Regions from separate parts of the Pseudomonas sp. 25 R 14 genome, predicted to be linked through region 3. Evidence: predicted binding sites of a transcription regulator. Region 3 holds the regulator's gene; each other region holds the start of a gene.
The links. The regulator sigma-54, encoded in region 3, starts transcription at its own class of promoters, with help from an activator protein. The targets are predictions, from matches to a motif close to ANTGGCATNNANNTTGCTNT.
Positions count from the first base shown of each region.

Region 1: the regulator sigma-54 is predicted to act here: its motif matches at 4,943-4,962, upstream of BFQ03_RS16630 (circularly permuted type 2 ATP-grasp protein).
Region 2: the regulator sigma-54 is predicted to act here: its motif matches at 1,938-1,957, upstream of glnA (glutamate--ammonia ligase).

Region 1 covers NZ_CVTS01000048.1:5,992-13,368, reverse strand. Annotated here, with positions in the region: gene BFQ03_RS16650 (acetyl-CoA C-acetyltransferase) at 1-188, opposite strand, end outside; gene BFQ03_RS16645 (cytochrome c) at 874-1,686, shown strand; gene BFQ03_RS16640 (transglutaminase family protein) at 1,745-2,548, opposite strand; gene BFQ03_RS16635 (alpha-E domain-containing protein) at 2,545-3,495, opposite strand; gene BFQ03_RS16630 (circularly permuted type 2 ATP-grasp protein) at 3,500-4,909, opposite strand; gene BFQ03_RS16625 (ribonuclease E inhibitor RraB) at 5,372-5,713, opposite strand; gene BFQ03_RS16620 (hypothetical protein) at 5,926-6,162, opposite strand; gene BFQ03_RS16615 (START domain-containing protein) at 6,265-6,873, opposite strand; gene BFQ03_RS16610 (YkgJ family cysteine cluster protein) at 6,915-7,169, opposite strand; gene BFQ03_RS16605 (hypothetical protein) at 7,331-7,377, opposite strand, start outside.
Region 2 covers NZ_CVTS01000069.1:156,683-164,059, reverse strand. Annotated here, with positions in the region: gene typA (translational GTPase TypA) at 1-129, opposite strand, end outside; gene thiI (tRNA uracil 4-sulfurtransferase ThiI) at 269-1,723, opposite strand; gene glnA (glutamate--ammonia ligase) at 2,057-3,463, shown strand; gene glnL (nitrogen regulation protein NR(II)) at 3,846-4,931, shown strand; gene ntrC (nitrogen regulation protein NR(I)) at 4,928-6,364, shown strand; gene BFQ03_RS28345 (hypothetical protein) at 6,709-7,149, opposite strand; gene BFQ03_RS28340 (tRNA (cytidine(34)-2'-O)-methyltransferase) at 7,148-7,377, shown strand, end outside.
Region 3 covers NZ_CVTS01000065.1:305,044-312,420, reverse strand. Annotated here, with positions in the region: gene BFQ03_RS24680 (ZIP family metal transporter) at 1-840, shown strand, start outside; gene BFQ03_RS24675 (HPr family phosphocarrier protein) at 989-1,261, opposite strand; gene rapZ (RNase adapter RapZ) at 1,278-2,135, opposite strand; gene ptsN (PTS IIA-like nitrogen regulatory protein PtsN) at 2,138-2,602, opposite strand; gene raiA (ribosome hibernation-promoting factor, HPF/YfiA family) at 2,615-2,920, opposite strand; gene BFQ03_RS24655 (RNA polymerase factor sigma-54) at 2,996-4,489, opposite strand; gene lptB (LPS export ABC transporter ATP-binding protein) at 4,674-5,399, opposite strand; gene lptA (lipopolysaccharide transport periplasmic protein LptA) at 5,399-5,932, opposite strand; gene lptC (LPS export ABC transporter periplasmic protein LptC) at 5,919-6,491, opposite strand; gene BFQ03_RS24635 (KdsC family phosphatase) at 6,500-7,024, opposite strand; gene BFQ03_RS24630 (KpsF/GutQ family sugar-phosphate isomerase) at 7,025-7,377, opposite strand, start outside.

The DNA.
Region 1 (7,377 bases), on a different contig from region 3:
TCCCCGACCGGGGTGACGCAGCCGAGCACGATGTCATCGACCAGGCGCGTATCCAGGTCGCTGCGCTGCTGCAGGGCGGTGAGCAAGCCGGCCAACAGGTTCACCGGCTTGACGCTGTGCAACGCGCCATCAGCCTTGCCTTTGCCCCGGGGCGTACGTATCGCATCAAAGATCAAAGCTTGGGTCATGACGTCCTCGAACCACTGTGCAATGGAGCTCTCAAGGGGAGAGCCGACCGTGCCCTTACCTTAAGCGCCACGAGGGCAGATTCAATGACCGATACGCTCATTGACCTTGACGACCACGCTCAGACGAACGGTAAGAGGCTACCGGAAACCCCTGATTAATCGTTTTAGCTGTCTAGCCAAGGGGCTGGCGCGAAGATGGCCACATGCCTCATACCTTTTTAAACAGATTTCAATCTAACTTGATATGAAAGCGATCTAAGCCGCGCCCGACAGGGGCTCTAAGGTTGAATCAGTAAGAAGTGTATGAAGCTGCTGCCGGGTCTTGCTGGAGCAGCTGTAAGAAAAATGCCATCTAGCCGGCTTAACGTAGGAAATGATGGTGCTGGTATCGGCGCATTTGACGCTCAGGAATAACAACAAAAGGCAGTCAGCCATGTTCAAACAATCGAAAGTTCGCCAGGCGGGGCTTATTCTCTTCGCCACCACACTGATTCTGATTCTGCCCAACCTGACCAAGATCATTGGTTGAACGGGCCGATCACAGCGAAACATTGCAGTCTTTGACAGCACCGCCCGGGAAACCGCGTACCGCGTTCCCGTGGCCGGGGCTGTCTTTTTGCCTACAGTCTAGTGGCCGTTTTCCGGTATCGTGGGCCCGCATCGTCACTGCGAAATGGGCTTCTCCTTGAAACAGATTATCGTCCTGCTGATGCTGATCCTGGCCTACCCCGTCAGCGCGGCCCAGTTGACCATCGAGCTGGATCACAACCGCACGACCTGGCAAACCGCCGACCTGCTCCAGCATCCGGCGGCGCAGGTAGTACAGATCGTCGATGATGTTTCCTACAAGCGCAATATGACGTATCGCGCAGTCCCAATGGCCGCACTCCTACCGGGTCTGGTAGCGCAGAACCATGTGCAGGCGGTGGCACTCGATGGTTTCGCCGCCGAACTGGCCGTCGCGCCGCTGCTTGCGCAAAGCGGCGCACAGGCGTGGCTGGCGGTGGAGGATCCGGCTCATCCGTGGCCCCCGCTGGCCGCTGGCAAACCCAGTGCCGGCCCGTTCTATCTGGTGTGGACCCAGCCCCAGGCAAGCGGGATCAGCCCGGAACAGTGGCCATTCCAGGTCTCTAAGATCAGACAGCTGAAAACCGTCGCCGAACGCTTCCCGGCGCTGCTGCCGGACCCTGCGCTGGCGGTGGATGATCCGGTCAACCTGGGGTTCGCCCTGTTCCAGAAGAACTGCCTGGCCTGCCATCGCCTCAACGGCGCGGGTGACGCACAGGTAGGGCCGGACCTGAATGTGCCCTACAGCCCGACCGAGTATTTTGGCGGCGACTTCCTCAAGCGTTATATCCGTGATCCCCAAAGCCTGAGGCACTGGCCACAGGCAAAGATGCCGGCGTTTGCCACCAGCGTGCTGCCTGATGCCGACCTGGACCTGCTGGTGGGGTATTTGAAGCATATGGCCGCTCGCAAAACCGACGCGGCCTTGTAGGAACCAGCTTGGCGGCGATGGCGATCTTTCGGGCCTTATCGCCGGCAGGTGTGATGGGTTATTGCTGCTGCACCAGAATCACCGGGGTCGGCGCCACGAACACCCGGGCATGCATCTGCTCATGCCCACCGCCACGGCGCATGCCGCGCACCGGGCACGCGTCCAGGTAATCCAGGCCCACCGCCAGTTTCAAATGCCGCTCCGGGCGGGCCAGTTGGTTAGTCACATCGAAGCTGTACCAGGCGTCATCCAGCCAGGCTTCGGCCCAGGCGTGACTGGCCAGGTGTTCGCTGTCCTCGCTGTACAAATACCCCGACACATACCGCGTCGCGATCCCCAGGCTGCGCGCGCAGGCCAGGAAGGCGTGGGCGTGATCCTGGCAAACGCCGGCACGCCCGGCGAACGCCTCGGCCGCACAGGTCTCCACCTGCGTGGCACCCGGCACGTACTCGATATGCTGGTTGAGCGCGTGCATCAGGTCGATCAGGGCATTGCGATCCCGACGCTTGCCGCAGTGCTGCTGTGCAAAGGCGCGCAGGGCCTCGTCCGGTTCGGTCAGGCGCGTGCAACGCTGGAAGGGAAATGGTGACTGGCTGTCATGTTCAGCCTCCCGCCACTCGTCAATGTCCACCTGGCCACGGGCACCGATGATGATCGATTCATGGGGTTCATCCATGGTCAGCACATGCAGGATATTGCCGAACGGGTCCAACTGGGCCCGTACCGGACGCGGTAAATCCAGCTGCCAACTGAGCACATGCTGGCGTTCGCTGTCGTGGGGAGTCAGGCGCAGGTACTGGATGCTGGCGCGCACCTGGTCTTCATAGCGGTAGGTGGTTTCGTGGCTGATGGAAAGTCTCATGCCGCCTCCAGGTAGGAATGGTGAATAGCGTTACCCAACTGGCGGACCAGCGGGATGAAGTCGGTCAGCCAGGCGTGCAGGCCTTCTTCAAGGATTTCGTCAATGGCGGTAAAGCGCAGGCGCGCATCCATCTCGGCGGCCAGGCGCTGCGCCGGGCGGCCGTTGATGCCGGGCAGGCTGGCGAGGATCTGGTCGATTTCTTCGCTGCATGCCCGTAAGGAGCGCGGCACATCGGCGCGCAGCAGCAACAGTTCGGCCACCTGGCGCGCGCCGGGCGCATCACGATAGATCTCGGTATAGGCCTCGAAAGACGACAGCGCCCGCAGCAGCGCACTCCACTGGTAATAGGCGTGGGCGGTGCCATCAATCACGACTTCGGCCTGGTCACCGGCCATCTCGTAGCGGGCATCCAACAGGCGCAGGGTGTTGTCGGCCCTTTCGATGAAGGTGCCCAGGCGAATAAAACGAAAGGCGTCATTGCGCATGATGGTGCCGTAAGTGGCACCGCGAAACAGGTGGGAGCGTTCCTTGACCCACTCGCAGAAGCGGCTCATGCCATAACGGCTCAAGCCTTCCTGGGCGATGACACGAATATCCAGCCAAGTGGCGTTGATGTTTTCCCACATGTCTGCAGTAATTCGCCCACGCACGGCATGGGCACTGGCGCGGGCGGCGCCCAGGCAGCTGTAGATGCTTGCCGGGTTGGCCGCGTCCAGGGCGAAGAAGTGCAACAGGCGCTCGGCATGCAGCTCGCCATGGCGCTCATGGTAGTCATCCAGGGTGCCGGTGATCAGCAGCGGCATGGCCAGTTCGTGCAGGCCATCGCCGCGCCCATCCTGGGGCATCAGCGACAGTGAATAGCTGACATCGAGCATGCGCGCGAGGTTTTCCGCGCGCTCCAGGTAGCGCGACATCCAATACAAATCCGAGGCAGTTCTACTCAACATGGTTTCACTCCTCGACCACCCAGGTGTCTTTAGTGCCGCCGCCCTGTGATGAGTTGACCACCAACGAGCCTTCGCGCAACGCCACACGGGTCAACCCGCCCGGCACTACACGGGTTTCCTTGCCGGACAGGACAAACGGCCGCAGGTCGATATGCCGGGGCGCAATGCCGTTTTCGACAAAGGTCGGGCACGTCGACAGACACAAGGTCGGTTGGGCAATGTAGGCATGGGGCTTGGCCTTGATCCGCGCACGAAAGGCTTCGATCTCGGCGGCCGTGGCTGCCGGACCGACCAGCATGCCGTAGCCACCGGAACCCTGGGTCTCCTTGACCACCAGCTCCGGCAGATTCGCCAGCACATGGGACAGCTCGTCAGGCTTGCGGCACTGGAACGTCGGAACGTTCTTCAGGATTGGCTCTTCATCCAGGTAAAAACGGATCATGTCAGTGACGAAGGGATACACCGACTTATCATCCGCCACCCCGGTGCCGATGGCATTGGCCAGCACCACGTTGCCCGACCGATAGGCGGCCAACAGGCCCGGCACGCCGAGCATCGACTCCGGGTTGAAGGCCAACGGGTCGAGGTAGGCATCGTCGAGGCGACGGTAGATCACGTCCACCGCCTTCGGCCCATCGGTGGTGCGCATGAATACGCGGTCGTCACGCACGAACAGATCGGCACCCTCCACCAGCTCCACGCCCATTTCCCGGGCAAGGAACGCATGCTCGAAAAACGCGCTGTTGAAGCGCCCGGGTGTCAGCACCACCACGCTGGGGTTGTCCAGCGGGCTGGAGCTTTTCAGGGTGTCGAGCAACAGGTTGGGGTAATGATCGATCGGTGCGATGCGCTGGGCAGCGAACAGTTCGGGGAACAGGCGCATCATCATCTTGCGGTCTTCGAGCATGTAGCTCACACCGCTGGGAGTGCGCAGGTTGTCTTCCAGCACGTAGTACGTACCGTCGCCATCGCGTACGAGGTCCACACCCGAGACGTGGGAATAGATATCCCGGTGCAGGTCCAGGCCCTGCATCGCAAGCTGGTATTGCTCGTTGGCCAGCACTTGCTCGGCTGGAATAATCCCGGCCTTGATAATGCGCTGGTCGTGATACAGGTCGGCAAGGAACAGGTTCAACGCCTTGACCCGCTGAATACAGCCACGCTCCACAACGCGCCATTCACTGGCGGGAATGCTGCGCGGAATGGTGTCGAAGGGAATCAGGCGCTCGGTGCCCTGCTCGTCGCCGTACAGGGTGAAGGTGATACCGGCGCGGTGAAACAGCAAATCGGCTTCACGCCGACGCTGAGCCAGCAGCTCGGCAGGGGTTTGATCCAGCCAGCGGGCAAACTCGCGATAGTGAGGCCGGACCTGGCCGGCCTCATCGTACATTTCATCGTAATAAGTGCGGATCATGCCGAACTCCTTGTCACCCGGACGCAACGGACAGTCGCAAGGCCCGTGCCAGCGGCATAAACACTTAAGTATCAACCAGTTAGATATAGTAAAAGGCCGAATCGCACCGTCCTGGTGCAGCAAACGCCCCTGCCTCGGCACACAAGCCTCAAAGAGACGCAGGCATTGCCTATCACCAGCATAGTCAGAGTTGATTTCACTGCCTGGCAAAGCCTGCGGATAATCGCACTCATCCGCTGAACAGGATTCGTCCTACAGCATCGCCCCATCACCGCCGGTAACTTGTTGGTGCAAGTACCGACCGGTTCCCCTTCTTTCCGGTCTTCCCTTTTGGCCACCCTGCTCGGGTGGCCTTTTTTTTGTGGAGGATTTTTCGCAATAAGTTCCAAGTACTTTGCCGCGCCACAAACAAAATCGGCCGACCCAAGGGTCAGCCGATACGCTGCTTTATTGATCATGTGTCTACATGGGTAACCCACGAACCTCGTGCTTGACGCCCCATCCCTCGATAATCCCGCCCAAGGGCTCGACTACCGCCTCAAAGTCCTGCTCAAAATCACCGATGCCATCATAGGTGGCGAACATCACCTTGCTCAGTTCCAGAAACCAGGCGCCGTCATCCCTTGCGCTGATCTGGGCATTGATGGATTCCCCACGAAACCGACCCGCAGCCCGACGCGCACGTTCCTCATCCGGGAAAATGGCGTAGAACTCGATGGGGTGAAAACGTGAGAAGTCGAAGCCGCCCTCTTTCATGCGGCGTAACACGTGGGTGCTGATGTCTTCTTGATAGGCTGTGCTCATGAAACGTCCTCCTCAAACCGATGGATAGACTTTCCGTGCTTCCCAAGGCCCACGCCTGAAAGGCGCAGCTATACGGCAATGACATCGCCGCAGGAAAACAAGCATGTAGCTGACAAGACCAGACCTTAGCGATTCATTCGCTGATCTCCCTTGCAGAGTAGCGCGAAGCTATCACCTCCACCAGCGGCGCTTTAAAGGCAGACAGGGAATATTCAGGCGGCAGGAGAAATATCGAGAATTTGAATGCTGTTCTGATCCTTCAGGCTTTTGACCGTGGGTTCGGCGATGCGCCCGTCCAGGTCATTGAGGTCCAGTTCGGCGGGGATGGGCAGCAATTTGGCGCGAATCATTTGCGCAGCGTCTTCAAGGCTAGGCTTTTGCGCGCAAGTGAACAGCTCTACGGACTGCTCGCCGTGATCATCAACGAAGGTAACTTGCCACTTTTGCATCAGTGCCTCCTCGATAAAGCCCATGGATGGGCTTACCTCTATCTGGACCTTGAAGGATCGGTGATCGTTCCACTCAAGACTGGAGGCACTGCTCGGCTGCGCTTAAGGCTTCTCGGCGAGATCTTTCAAGGCTTTCAAGGTGTTGAAGGGCGCTTCAACCACAAACTTGTTGGCCAACCAGGACGGCACGCTGCCACCTGGCTCGGTGTGGACCTGATAAGTCACTTCGGTCTGGTCGGCGCCTTTGGGCACCAGTTTCCAGAAGCCTTCGACCTGGGCCACACGCACATAGCCTTTCTCTTCCGGCAGATAGGTCGGCACTTCCAGCAGCTTGCGGGTCACGCTACCGTCGGCGGCCTGGGTGGTGGTGATTTCCAGGATCGAGTCCCGATCGGTCACTGGGAACGGGGCCTTGAACTGGGTGTAGGTCCAGCTCTTGTCACCTTCCTTCTTCAGCAGTTTCTGCGACTTGCATTCGTGAATCCACTTGCAAGCACCGACGACATCGTCCTGCAATGCCTGGACCTTGGCCAATGGCGCCTTGATCACGGTAACGCCGCGATAAGCCTTGTATTTGGAGCCTGCCACTTCACTCAAGGCGACCTTGATACCTTCCTCGTCCTTGGCGACCTGCCATTCTTCTGCCTGTGCAGCAGCTGCAAACAACACCGTAAAACCGCACAACACAGCCATTCGTTTCAGCGAACCCATTGTTGTATTCCTTATTGTTGAAGTTCAGACATTAAAGCCCACTAAGCCGCCGTCATCTGTTCCCACCAGCCGATCAGCCTGATCGCTTCTTCCTGGCTGCTGCCACAGACTTCGATATCCGCCTCGAAGGCACCACACACCGCTGGCCGTTCCGGTTGGCCAAACAATTGGCACAATTGTTCGACCGACAGGTGCAGGCAGCGTTCGCCCGCGGGCTTGCCATTGGGCATACCGGGCAACGGCGAACTGATGGAAGGCGCGATACAGCAGGCGCCACAGCCTTCACGGCATTTCATGACCAGCAGGTCCTCGACGACAAAGTGTTGATGGCCGGGCTAGAGTACGCCCTAAAACAGCCGTTTTAAAATGGTCTAACAGGGGTTTTTCGCAGAAAACAAAAGTGACCGACCAGTCTGCGACAGAAGGTCAGTGGTTCAGGTCACTTTGGCAGCAACGATTAATTTTTGAATTCAAAATCCAGGGCTGCGCCTTCAACATCGCGCC
Region 2 (7,377 bases), on a different contig from region 3:
CATCACGCGCTCGTCGTTGAGCTCGTTGCGCTCCAGGGTGCCGGATTGACGCAGGAGTTTGTCTACCAGGGTGGTTTTACCATGGTCAACGTGGGCAATGATGGCGATGTTACGTAGATTTTCGATCACTTGTGTATCTCGATCAGAGGATTCGGTGTGCTGACAGGTCGTGGCAGCGATTAACAGTAGAGTCAGGCCTTGCCGTTACAGCTTGACGGCAGAGTCGGGGGGCCGGTGACGCAGGCCACAGGCAAACAGCCCCGGGCTCTTAGCTCGGTCGATAAACGCGCACATTGGCATGCCCCTCACTGAGCAAATGGTGGGCATGCAGGCGACTCATCACGCCTTTGTCGCAATACAGCAGGTACTGACGGCTGTTATCCAGTTCCTTGAAACGCGCGTTCAGTGCATAGAACGGCAGCGTTTGCACGTCGATGCCAGCGATTTCCAGCGGCTCATCCTCAGCGGCATCCGGGTGACGGATGTCGATGACGATCTGGCCGGCCAGGGCCTCGCTGACTTCTTCGATCTGCACATCCTGGCCCAGTTCATCGATTACACGATCAATCGGCACCAGTTTGGCGTTCTCAAGCGCTCGCTCCAGAATCGCCATGTCGAATTCTTTCTCTTCATGCTCCACGCGGTAGCGCTTGGCATGGGTCTTGGGGTTCACCGAGATGACCCCGCAGTACTCTGGCATGTGCTTGGCGAAATCCGCGGTGCCGATTTCGTTGGCCAGGTCGATGATGTCCTGCTTGTGGCTGGCGATCAGCGGGCGCAATACCAGCTTGTCGGTCACGCAGTCGATCACGGACAGGTTCGGCAGGGTCTGGCTGGAGACCTGGGAAATCGCCTCGCCGGTCACCAGCGCTTCGATTTGCAGACGGTCGGCGATTCTCGACGCTGCGCGCAACATCATACGCTTCAATACGACGCCCATATGACCGTTATCGACTTTTCCGAGAATTTCTCCCAGGACTTCCTCGAACGGTACGCTGACAAACAGTACACGTTGGGAGCTGCCGTACTTCTTCCAGATATAGTGCGCGACTTCCATCACGCCCAATTCGTGTGCACGCCCGCCCAGGTTAAAGAAGCAGAAGTGGCTCATCAGGCCGCGGCGCATGATCTGGTAGGCCGCCACGGTGGAGTCGAAACCACCGGACATCAATACCAGGGTCTGCTCCAGCGCGCCCAGCGGGTAGCCGCCGATGCTGTTGTGCTGGCTGTGGATCACATACAACCGTTGGTCGCGAATTTCGATGCGAACTTCGATTTGCGGCTCTTTGAGCGAAATTCCAGCGGCGCCGCACTCACGACGTAGCTTGCTGCCGACGTATTTTTCGACGTCCATGGAGCTGAACGGGTGCTTGCCGCCACGCTTGCAACGCACGGAAAAAATCTTGCCCGCCAGTTGGGCGCCGTAGTGCTGCTTGCACTTCTCGGTGATGTCGTCGAAATCGCCCAGCGGGTACTCGTCAATCTGCAGGAAATGCGCGATGCCCGGCATGCAGCTCAGGCGCTCGGTCATATCTTTCAAGGCTTTAGGGTCGGTAACGCGGGTTTCCAGTTCGAGATTGTCCCACACACCATTCACCACCACAGCCGGGTCCAGGTCACGGAGCACGGCGCGGATATTCTTGGCCAATTGACGGATGAAACGCATCCGTACCGGTCGGCTCTTGATGGTGATCTCGGGGAAGACTTTAACGATTAATTTCATGGAAACAGCGCGCACAGGGCCAGCCGAAAAAGGGGGGCGCGGATTATAGCGGAAATAGCTCAAGGTTTAACCAGTTAATATACAAACGGCATGCAGCGCACCAAACAGGTGCATTTGCAGAGGATTGCGCTACATTGCAGTGCGCTATTTTTGCCGTTTTGACGGTTTGCACCTTTATAGGAGCGATTTTGAGGCAAAAAACCCATGTCGGGGCACTGGCATGCAATTTGCTCTCTTGTGAGGCAGGTTGCCATGGCGGACTATCCGCGCCGGCATCACCCACATTCTAAGGGCTACTCCACTACCCAAGCCCGAAGCCACCCGGAGGACACTATGTCGAAGTCGGTTCAACTCATCAAAGATCATGACGTTAAATGGATTGATCTGCGCTTCACGGACACCAAAGGCACTCAGCACCACGTGACCATGCCGGCTCGCGACGCGCTGGATGACGCCTTCTTCGAAGAAGGCAAAATGTTCGACGGCTCCTCCATTGCTGGCTGGAAAGGCATCGAAGCCTCCGACATGATCCTGATGCCGGACGACTCCACTGCAGTCCTCGACCCATTCACCGAAGAGTCGACCCTGATCATCGTCTGCGACGTGATCGAGCCTTCGACCATGCAAGGCTACGACCGCGACCCACGTGCGATCGCCAAGCGTGCCGAGGAATACCTGAAGTCGACCGGTATCGGTGACACTGTATTCGTGGGCCCGGAGCCAGAATTCTTCATCTTTGACCAAGTCAAATTCAAGTCTGACATCTCCGGCTCCATGTTCAAGATCTACTCCGAACAAGGTTCGTGGATGTCCGACCAGGACGTGGAAGGCGGCAACCATGGCCACCGTCCAGGCATCAAAGGTGGCTACTTCCCAGTTCCGCCGTTCGACCACGACCACGAAATCCGTACCTCCATGTGCAACGCCATGGAAGACATGGGCCTGGTCATCGAAGTGCACCACCACGAAGTGGCCACTGCCGGCCAGAACGAAATCGGTGTGAAGTTCAACACCCTGGTAGCCAAGGCTGACGAAGTCCAGACCCTGAAGTACTGCGTACACAACACTGCCGTTGCCTACGGCCGTACCGCTACTTTCATGCCTAAGCCTCTGTACGGCGATAACGGTTCGGGTATGCACGTTCACTTGTCCATCGCCAAAGACGGCAAGAACACCTTCGCTGGCGAAGGTTATGCCGGCCTGTCGGACACCGCCCTGTACTTCATCGGCGGTATCATCAAGCACGGTAAGGCCCTGAACGGCTTCACCAACCCGTCGACCAACTCCTACAAGCGTCTGGTCCCAGGTTTCGAAGCACCGGTAATGCTGGCCTACTCGGCTCGCAACCGTTCCGCTTCGATCCGTATTCCTTACGTGTCCAGCCCGCGTGCTCGCCGTATCGAAGCCCGCTTCCCGGATCCAGCAGCCAACCCGTACCTGGGCTTCGCTGCACTGCTGATGGCTGGCCTGGACGGCATCCAGAACAAGATCCACCCAGGCGACGCCGCCGACAAGAACTTGTACGACCTGCCGCCTGAAGAGGCCAAGGAAATCCCACAAGTGTGCGGCAGCCTGAAAGAAGCCCTGGAAGAGCTGGACAAGGGCCGTGCGTTCCTGACCAAAGGCGGCGTGTTCAGCGACGACTTTATCGATGCCTACATCGCCCTGAAAAGCGAAGAAGAAATCAAGGTCCGCACCTTCGTACACCCACTGGAATACGAGCTGTACTACAGCTGCTGATCCGGTAGCGCTGCTTAACGTGGCGTGACAAAAAGACCTCCTTCGGGAGGTCTTTTTTTGCCTGGAATAATGACGATCCACCTTTGCAAACCCCATCAAGCCAGCCCCTACAGTTTGATTGGGTGCTTTCAGGAAATATTTGATCGATGAACAGAATGCAGTGATTCGCACTATATTGGTGCGATAGGTTGCACCCACGCCCACAGGCCAACCCATTTTGGGTCGAAATCTCCCGAACTGGCTGGCAGAGCGCCATTGTTTCGCGCCTCAAGCCCTTATTTCAGGGCATTTACGCTTCTTTTCGGAGCCTTGGTTTGGTTTTTGCATTTTCCTGGTATCAGCGTGAGCCTCAAGCCCGCGCCTTGCTCCAAAAGAGGTCCTAATGACCATCAGCGACGCACTGCACCGCTTGCTACTCGACAACCTGACCACCGCGACCATCCTGCTCAATGACCAATTGCGCCTTGAGTACATGAACCCCGCGGCAGAGATGCTGCTGGCCATCAGCGGTCAGCGCAGCCATGGGCAATTCATCAGCGAGCTGTTCACCGAGTCCGCCGAGGCCTTGAGTTCGCTGCGCCAGGCCGTGGAGCAAGCCCACCCGTTCACCAAGCGCGAAGCGATGCTCACCGCCCTCACCGGCCAGACCCTGACCGTTGATTACGCGGTCACGCCGATCCTGAGCAAAGGTGCGACCCTGCTGCTGCTGGAAGTCCACCCCCGTGATCGCCTGCTGCGGATCACCAAGGAAGAGGCGCAACTGTCCAAGCAAGAAACCAGCAAGATGCTGGTGCGCGGCCTGGCCCACGAGATCAAGAACCCCCTGGGCGGGATTCGCGGCGCCGCACAGTTGTTGGCCCGCGAGCTGCCGGATGAGCACCTCAAGGACTACACCAACGTCATCATCGAGGAGGCCGACCGCCTGCGTAACCTGGTGGACCGCATGCTCGGCTCCAACAAGCTGCCGTCGCTGGCGATGACCAATGTGCATGAAGTGCTGGAGCGCGTCTGCCAGCTGGTGGAGGCCGAAAGCCAGGGCTGCATCACCCTGGTGCGCGATTATGACCCGAGTATTCCCGACGTGTTGATCGACCGCGAGCAGATGATCCAGGCGGTACTCAATATCGTGCGCAACGCCATGCAGGCCATCAGCAGCCAGAACGAGCTGCGTCTGGGCCGCATCAGCCTGCGCACCCGCGCCCTGCGCCAGTTCACCATCGGCCACGTGCGCCATCGCCTGGTGACCAAGGTCGAGATCATCGACAACGGCCCGGGCATCCCGGCCGAACTGCAGGAAACCATTTTCTTCCCGATGGTCAGCGGCCGCCCGGACGGTACCGGGCTGGGCCTGGCCATTACCCAGAACATCATCAGCCAGCACCAGGGCTTGATCGAATGTGACAGCCATCCCGGCCACACGACCTTTTCGATCTTTCTGCCACTGGAACAAGGAGCCCCATCGACATGAGCCGTAGTGAAACTGTCTGGATCGTCGATGACGACCGTTCCATCCGCTGGGTCCTGGAGAAAGCCTTGCAACAGGAAGGCATGACCACCCAGAGCTTCGACAGCGCTGACGGGGTGATGAGCCGCCTGGCACGCCAGCAGCCTGATGTGATCATCTCCGATATCCGCATGCCCGGCGCCAGTGGCCTGGACTTGCTGGCGCGGATCCGCGAGCAGCATCCGCGCTTGCCGGTGATTATCATGACCGCGCACTCGGACCTCGATAGCGCTGTCGCGTCCTACCAGGGTGGTGCCTTCGAATACCTGCCCAAGCCATTCGATGTCGATGAAGCGGTGGCGCTGGTCAAGCGCGCCAACCAGCACGCCCAGGAACAGCAGGGCCAGGCCGTCGTGCCCACACTGACCCGCACCCCGGAGATCATCGGCGAAGCGCCGGCAATGCAGGAAGTGTTTCGCGCCATCGGGCGCTTGAGCCACTCCAACATCACCGTGCTGATCAACGGTGAGTCCGGCACCGGCAAAGAGCTGGTCGCCCATGCCCTCCACCGTCACAGCCCACGGGCCGCCTCGCCGTTCATCGCCTTGAACATGGCGGCAATCCCCAAGGACCTGATGGAGTCCGAGCTGTTCGGTCATGAAAAAGGCGCGTTTACCGGCGCGGCCAACCTGCGTCGTGGCCGTTTTGAACAGGCGGATGGCGGCACACTGTTTCTGGATGAAATCGGCGATATGCCGGCCGATACCCAGACCCGGCTGCTGCGGGTGCTGGCTGACGGTGAGTTCTACCGCGTGGGTGGCCACACGCCGGTCAAGGTCGATGTGCGGATCATCGCCGCGACCCACCAGAACCTGGAAACCCTGGTACACGCCGGGAAGTTCCGGGAAGACTTGTTCCACCGCCTCAACGTGATCCGCATCCATATTCCACGGATGTCGGACCGCCGCGAAGACATCCCGACCCTGGCCCGTCACTTCCTCAGCCGCGCTGCCCAGGAGCTGGCGGTGGAGCCCAAGTTACTGAAGGCGGAAACCGAGGAATACCTGAAGAACCTGCCGTGGCCAGGCAACGTGCGCCAGCTGGAAAACACCTGCCGCTGGATCACGGTGATGGCGTCCGGGCGCGAAGTGCATATCAGCGACCTGCCACCCGAGTTGTTGAGCCTGCCGCAGGATTCGGCGCCGGTGACCAACTGGGAACAAGCCCTGCGCCAATGGGCCGACCAGGCTTTGGCCCGTGGCCAGTCGAGCCTGTTGGACAGCGCCGTGCCAACCTTTGAGCGGATCATGATCGAGACCGCCCTCAAGCACACTGCCGGCCGCCGGCGTGACGCCGCCGTGCTGCTGGGCTGGGGCCGCAACACCTTGACCCGCAAGATCAAGGAATTGGGGATGAAGGTTGATGGCGGGGAGGATGACGAGGGAGAAGAGGGCTGAGCACAGCCCTCCAGGCCACTGAAGATCCCCCCTGTGGGATCTTCATCCTGTCGCGGGATCGTGCACCGCTTCAACGCACCGCGAACCGGCATCGCGCACAAACCCAGGGTCGTTTTCACAGAAATCCTGAGCGCCGAAAACACAAAAGCCCCGTAAATCGGGGCTTTTCGCTTTCTGGATAAGATTTTTTGCACCCTCAGCCAACTCTGGCACGCACCCTGCAATAACCCTTGTACTACCCAGTTTCGGGGACCTTGGTACAGGCAGGCCGAGAATCCCCTCTTTAATTCGAGCTTCACACCGTTTTGGGAGCCCTGGTACAGGCAGGCCGGGAACTCCCTCTTTTATTGCTCCAGGAGATGGATCTCCAGCCGCCAGCGGTCATCGACCGCCTTGCCCGACCATTCCCCGCGCAGCGGCCGCGCCGCCACCAGGTTCAGCAGCAACCCTTTGTCAGCCTTGCGCACCCGCCAGTTCACATCCTTGTCATTGACCTTCAATTGTCCCGCCTGGGCCGTACCCAGCGCGTCGAACAGCAGCGCCACGGTGCCGTCGATATGTTCGCCGTGCAGCTTCGGCTCGCTGTTGAACCACACCACCAGGCCATCGGTTGCAGGCTCCACCTGGAGCAGCTCAACCGGGTCCGGGGTGGTCAGGCGACCGATCATCAGGCCCACCATCAGGCCGACAATCGCCAGTGAGCCCAAGACTCTGGGCAATAGCTGCGGCCTGGGATCATCTTCAGGGGTAGAATGCGCTGCATCTTTACCTTCGGAGCCGTGCATGTTTCACGTCATCCTTTTTCAACCAGAAATTCCGCCGAATACCGGCAACGTTATCAGGCTGTGCGCCAACAGTGGCTGCCACCTGCATTTGATCGAGCCGCTGGGCTTCGAGATGGACGACAAGCGCCTGCGTCGCGCAGGCCTGGACTATCACGAATACGCCACCCTGCAACGCCACGCCGACCTTGCCAGTTGCCTGGAAAGCCTGGGCCATCCACGGCTGTTTGC
Region 3 (7,377 bases):
GGCTCGTTGCTGCTATTGGCGGGAACTGCATTGCTGGTGGCCCACGGGCTGGCCTGGCTGAACCTGGAACCACGGATTCTGCGGGCCCTGCAGGGTGGCGCAATTTGTGCCCTGGGTACGGCATTGGGCGCGGTGCCGGTCCTGGTGATCCGGCGGATGCCGCTGGCGGTCAGCGACACATTGCTGGGCTTTGGTGCCGGGGTGATGCTGGCGGCGACGGCGTTTTCGCTGGTCGTGCCGGGAATCGCCGCCGCCGAAAACCTGGGATTGACGCCCTGGGCCTCCAGCGGGCTGATCAGTTTTGGCATCATGTTGGGCGCGTTCGGTTTGTTCCTGGTGGACCGCAAGGTCTCCGGGGCCAGCCCGGAGATGCTGGTCGGTACGCCCGACAAACCGGTGATTCCACCGCGTATCTGGCTGTTTGTGTTTGCCATCATTGCCCACAACATTCCCGAAGGTATGGCGGTGGGTGTCTCGGCCGGTGGCGGCATGCCTGATGCGGATAGCCTGGCCATGGGCATCGCCTTGCAGGATGTGCCCGAGGGGCTGGTGATTGCATTGGTGCTGGCAGGGGCGGGGATGTCGCGGGTCAAGGCATTCCTGATCGGCGCGGCGTCCGGGCTGGTGGAGCCGGTGTTTGCCGTGCTTTGTGCCTGGCTGGTCAGCCTGGCCGAGATGCTATTACCTTTGGGCCTGGCCCTGGCGGCTGGGGCGATGCTATTGGTGGTGACTCATGAAGTGATTCCCGAGTCGCGGCGCAATGGCCATGACAAGCTGGCCAGCCTGGGGTTGTGCATCGGGTTTTGTCTGATGATGGCCATGGATACAGCGCTGGGCTGATCCTTTATTCAGGCGTTGCACAAAACCAACGTGGGAGCGGGCTTGCTCGCGATGGCGGTGGGTCAGTCAGATATATATCGGCTGACACCCAGCTATCGCGAGCAAGCCCGCTCCCACATTGATTGGTGCTGCATTCAGGAAAGGCGAGCTATTCGCCTTCATCGAAGTAGTTATTGATCAACTTCACCAGTGCATCCAGCGCTTCCTGTTCCTGCTCACCTTCGGTCTTCAGATGGATCGTGGTGCCCTTGCCGGCAGCCAGCATCATCATCGCCATGATGCTTTTGCCGTCGACCATGGATTCTGGCGTACGCCCGGCACGGACCTGGCAAGGAAACTGGCCCGCAACCCCGACAAATTTGGCCGACGCGCGGGCATGCAAGCCCAGTTTGTTGATGATTTCAATTTCCAGAGCGGGCATCGCGAAGGTGTTCCTTTCAGCTGAGGTCGCGGTGGCGAACCTGGACATTCTTGAGGGTTTTCTGCAAGACCTGGCCCAGGCGCTCGGTCAGGTAGACGGAGCGGTGATGCCCGCCGGTACAGCCGATGGCGATGGTGACATAGGCCCGGTTGCTGGCGGCAAAGCGCGGCAGCCACTTGAGCAGGTAACTGGAGATGTCCTGGAACATCTCCTCGACATCCGGTTGGGCTGCCAGGTACTCGGCCACCGGCTGGTCCTGCCCAGACTGATCGCGCAGTTCCGGCTTCCAGTAGGGATTGGGCAGGCAGCGCACGTCAAACACCAGGTCGGCGTCTACCGGCATACCCCGCTTGAAGCCAAAGGATTCAACCAGGAAGGCCGTGCCGGGCTCCGGCTGGTTCAGCAGGCGCAGCTTGATGGCGTCACGCAGTTGGTAAAGGTTCAGGCTGGTGGTGTTGATCTTGAGGTCAGCCAAATCAATGATTGGCCCCAGTAGCTTGGTCTCGTCCTCGATGGCTTCGGCCAGCGAACGGTGCGGGCTGCTCAGCGGGTGGCGACGGCGGGTTTCCGAGAAACGCTTGAGCAGCGTTTCTTCGTCGGCATCCAGGTACAGCACGTCGCAATGGATATGCTTGGCGCGTACCTCTTCAAGCAGTTCCGGGAATCGCGTGAGGTGGCTGGGCAGGTTGCGTGCGTCGATCGATACAGCCACCAGCGGTTGAGCCAGCTCGGTATGGATCAGTGCGCGTTCGGCCAACTCGGGCAGCAGGCCTGCTGGCAAGTTGTCGATGCAATAAAACCCATTGTCCTCAAGCACGTTGAGGGCAGTACTTTTACCCGAGCCGGAACGCCCGCTGACGATGATCAAACGCATGATTACTGCCCGCTTTGCTCATCCAGGACAACCTGATACAGCGCTTCGTTGGTGCTAGCGCTGCGCAGCTTCTTACGTACTTCTTCACGGTCGAGCATGCTGGCGATCTGCCGGAGCAGCTCCAGGTGTGCATCGGTAGCGGCTTCCGGGACCAGCAGGACAAACAGCAGGTCAACCGGGGCGCCATCGATGGCGTCGAAATCAATGGGGGCCTCCAGGTGCAGCAGGGCGCTGACCGGGGTTTCGCAGCCTTTGAGGCGGCAGTGTGGAATGGCGATGCCGTTGCCAAAACCGGTCGAGCCGAGTTTTTCACGAGCAATCAGGGCCTCGTACACATCTTGCGTATCCAGCTCAGGCACTTCGCGGCCGATCAGGTTGGCAATCTGTTCGAGGGCTTTCTTTTTACTGCCGCCCGGCACGTTCACGAGGGAACGGCCGGGGGTCAGGATGGTTTCAAGTCGAATCATGGGTGGGGAGTGTTAGCGGCCCGTGCCTTGAAGAAGGCTCTGCTGCTTTTCCTTATGCTTTTTGATTTGGCGATCCAGCTTGTCGGTCAGGTCATCAATGGCGGCATACATGTCTGAATGCTCGGCATTGGCGACTACTTCCCCGCCGGGTATACGCAAGGTGGCTTCGATTTTCTGCTTCAGCTTTTCGACAGACATGATGACTTGCACATTGGTGATCTTGTCGAAATGCCCCTCAATTCGTTTGAGTTTTTCGCTGATGTAGGCGCGCAGCGGTTCGGTCACTTCCAGTTGGTGTCCACTGATGTTGACTTGCATACAGCTTCTCCTTCGTTGCCAGTGCATAAAGCGGCGGGTAGGAATACCCGCCACTGGAACGCTGTGGCCCGCCCGTCACATCAACCGTTTACGCTCGCTGGAAGGCGCGATCCCAAGGGACTCGCGGTACTTGGCGACGGTTCGACGGGCGACCTGAATGCCTTGTGCCTCCAGTAAACCAGCGATCTTGCTGTCACTCAACGGCTTTTTCTGATTTTCCGCGGCAACCAGTTTTTTGATGATCGCGCGGATCGCCGTGGACGAGCATTCGCCGCCTTCGGAGGTGCTGACATGGCTGGAGAAAAAGTATTTCAGTTCATAAATTCCCCGTGGGGTATGCATGAACTTCTGGGTGGTTACCCGGGAAATGGTCGATTCATGCATGCCAACCGCTTCGGCAATATCATGCAGTACCAGCGGTTTCATCGCCTCGTCGCCATATTCCAGGAAGCCGCGCTGGTGCTCGACGATCTGGGTAGCCACTTTCATCAGGGTTTCGTTACGGCTTTGCAGGCTCTTGATGAACCAGCGCGCTTCCTGCAACTGATTGCGCATGAACGTGTTGTCGGCACTGGTATCGGCCCGGCGTACGAAACCGGCGTACTGCGGGTTGACGCGCAGGCGCGGCACCGACTCCTGGTTCAGTTCCACCAGCCAGCGCTCGTTGTCCTTGCGCACGATCACGTCGGGGACGACGTATTCGGCTTCGCTGGACTCGATTTGCGAGCCGGGGCGCGGGTTGAGGCTCTGTACCAGTTCGATAATCTGGCGCAGATCGTCTTCCTTGAGCTTCATCCGGCGCATCAACTGGCTGTAGTCGCGGCTGCCCAGCAGGTCGATGTAATCGGTGACCAGGCGCTGGGCTTCGGCCAGCCATGGGGTCTTGGCCGACAACTGGCGCAGTTGCAGCAGCAGGCACTCGCTGAGGTTGCGGGCGCCGATGCCGGCAGGCTCGAACTGCTGGATGCGGTGCAGGACTGCTTCGATTTCGTCCAGCTCGATATCCAGTTCCGGGTCGAAAGCCTCAAGGATTTCTTCGAGGGTCTCGTCCAGGTAGCCCTGATTGTTGATGCAATCGATCAGGGTCACGGCGATCAGGCGATCGGTGTCGGACATCGGGGCGAGGTTCAATTGCCACAGCAGGTGGCTCTGCAGGCTCTCACCAACGGAGGTGCGGGTGGTGAAGTCCCACTCGTCATCGTCGTTGCTGGGCAGGCTGCTGGCGCTGGTCTGGTAGACGTCTTCCCAGGCCGTATCCACCGGCAGTTCATTGGGAATGCGTTCGTTCCATTCGCCTTCTTCCAGGTTATCCACCGTGGGTGCGGTTTCCTGGTAGGACGGCTCCTGGACGTCGGTATTGGGTTTTTGCTCGATGTTGTCGGCCAGCGGGTCGGCGTTATCGAAGTCGTCGCCTTCTTCCTGGCGTTCGAGCATCGGGTTGGACTCCAGGGCCTCCTGGATTTCCTGTTGCAGGTCCAGGGTCGACAATTGGAGCAGGCGGATGGCCTGTTGCAGCTGCGGTGTCATCGTCAGCTGCTGGCCCATTCTCAGGACTAGCGATGGTTTCATGGCAGGGGCTTAACACCTTATTCGCCGGCGCAATGCGCCATCCACGACAGGGCGCGTGAGCGCCAAACATAAGCAAATTATATGCCTGATATCGGGGGCTTTGCCTAGAGCGCGGTAACAATAAAAATAATGAGGTTTTTATTGACTCCCGCGCCTGATGGCGAATGTCCTGACACCACAGTGTTTACAGGCGGAATTCGTGCCCCAGGTACACTTCCTTGACCAGTTCGTTGGCCAGGATGGTAGCGGAGTCACCTTCGGCAATCAGTTGGCCATCGTTGACGATGTACGCGGTTTCGCAGATATCCAGGGTCTCACGCACGTTGTGGTCGGTGATCAGCACGCCGATCCCCTTGGCCTTGAGGTGATGGATGATCTGCTTGATGTCGCCAACCGAAATCGGGTCGACACCGGCGAAGGGTTCATCGAGCAGGATGAACTTCGGTGCAGTGGCCAGGGCGCGGGCGATTTCCACACGACGACGCTCGCCGCCGGACAGGCTCATGCCGAGGTTGTCGCGAATGTGGTTGATGTGGAACTCCTGCAACAGGCTTTCCAGCTCTTGGCGGCGTCCGTCGCGATCCAGTTCCTTGCGGGTTTCAAGGATCGCCATGATGTTGTCGGACACTGACAGTTTGCGGAAGATCGACGCCTCCTGGGGGAGATAGCCGATACCGGCCCGTGCACGACCGTGCATTGGCTGATGGCTGACGTCCAGGTCGTCGATCAAAACACGGCCCTGGTCAGCCTGGACCAGGCCGACGATCATGTAGAAGCAGGTGGTCTTGCCGGCACCGTTGGGGCCAAGCAGGCCGACGATCTGGCCGCTGTCGATCGACAGGCTGACGTCGCGCACGACCTGACGGCTTTTATAGGCCTTGGCCAGATGCTGGGCTTTCAGGGTTGCCATTACTGGGCCTTCTTCTTCGGCTGGATAACCATGTCAATGCGCGGACGTGGCGCGGTGACCTTGGTGCCATTGGCGCGGCCGGCAGTCGCAACTTGCTTGACGGTGTCGTAGACAATTTTCTCGCCTTCGGTCGAGTTACCGTCGCTGCTGATCACTTTGGCACGATCAGTCAGTACGATGCGGTTTTGCGGCGCGTGGTACTGGATGGTTACGCCGTAGCCTTTGATCGGACCTGGATCGGCGGCATTCTGCTTCTGTTCGAAATAGGCAAGGTTGCCCACCGAGGTCACGACGTCGATGTCGCCGGCCGGGGTGCGGGTAAGGGTCACGGTATTGCCGGTAATTTTCATCGAGCCTTGGGTGATGATTACATCGCCCTTGTAGGTCGCGATACCTTGCTTGTCATCCAGTTGCGCATCGTCAGCCTGAATGTGGATCGGTTGCTGGCTATCGTTCGGCAGAGCCCAGGCGCTCACGCTTCCCAGTGCTGCGCCCAGACCGAGCAAAATAGGGAGGGTTTTAACGAGCCTCATACTGTCCTCTTACGTTCGATAGCAGGTGTATCCTGCTTTCTTTCAAATACGCTTTCATTCCCTTGCCAGTCGATACACCGCCAGCGCCGTCGATTCTAACGTCTTGCTCGGTCTGCGCATATTGCTTCTGTGGGAATACGGTCATGCGACTGCTGGTAATGATGGTCTCGCGGTTCTGTGCGTCGGTGCGCGCAACGCGCACCGAATCGATCAGCTCCACTTCGGTGCCGTCCGGGTTGACCTCGCCACGCTTGCTGGTGACATGCCACGGGAATTCGGTGCCGCGATACAGGTTCAGGTCGGGATTGGTCAGCAATGTGACCTCCGAAGCCTTCAAGTGTTCGACCTTGTCCGACGTCATTTCGTATTGCACCTTGCCGTCAGGCAGGAACTGCACGCTGTAGGCGTTGGTGGCGTAATAGTCGATGGCGCCCTGATCGGCCTGCACAACAGGCTGGTCGAGGAAGCGCTCCGGGCTGATATTCCAGTAGCCCACCGCCAGGAACAGCGCGGCGATGGCTCCGAATATCAGGAAGTTGCGAATCTTTTTGCTCAGCATAGAAGGCTCTATAGGTAGGCGGCGTGGGCCGCTTCAAGGCTGCCCTGGGCACGCAGGATCAGCTCGCAGAACTCGCGGGCGGCGCCTTCGCCGCCACGGGCCTGGGTGATGCCGTGGGCATGCTCGCGGACAAACGACGCGGCGTTGGCCACGGCCATGCCCAGGCCTACGCGGCGAATCACCGGCAGGTCAGGCAAGTCGTCGCCCAAGTAGGCGACCTGCTCATAGCTTAGGTTGAGTTTGCCAAGAAGCTCATCCAGAACCACCAGTTTATCCTCGCGCCCCTGGTAGAGGTAAGGAATCCCCAGGTTTTGTGCGCGGCGTTCCACAACGGGTGTCTTTCGACCACTGATGATCGCGGTTTGCACACCGGAGGCCATCAACATCTTGATGCCCTGGCCGTCCAGCGTGTTGAAGGTCTTGAATTCGCTGCCGTCTTCGAGAAAGTACAGGCGGCCGTCGGTCAGCACGCCGTCCACGTCGAAAATTGCCAGTTTGATGGCCTTGCCCCGTTGCAACAGGTCGTTGCTCATTTACATCACTCCTGCGCGCAGCAAATCGTGCATGTTCAGGGCGCCGATCGGGTGATCGGCATCGTCGACCACCACCAGGGCGCCGATTTTGTGGTCTTCCATGATCTTCAGGGCTTCAGCCGCGAGCATTTCGGCGCGGGCGGTCTTGCCGTGGGGGGTCATGACCTGATCGATGGTCGCGGTGTGGATATCGATGGTGCGGTCCAGGGTGCGACGCAGGTCGCCGTCAGTGAATACCCCGGCCAGGCGACCGTCGGCTTCCAGGATCACCGTCATGCCCAGGCCCTTGCGGGTCATTTCCATCAAGGCGTCCTTGAGCAACGTGCCGCGCTGTACCTGTGGCAGCTCATCGC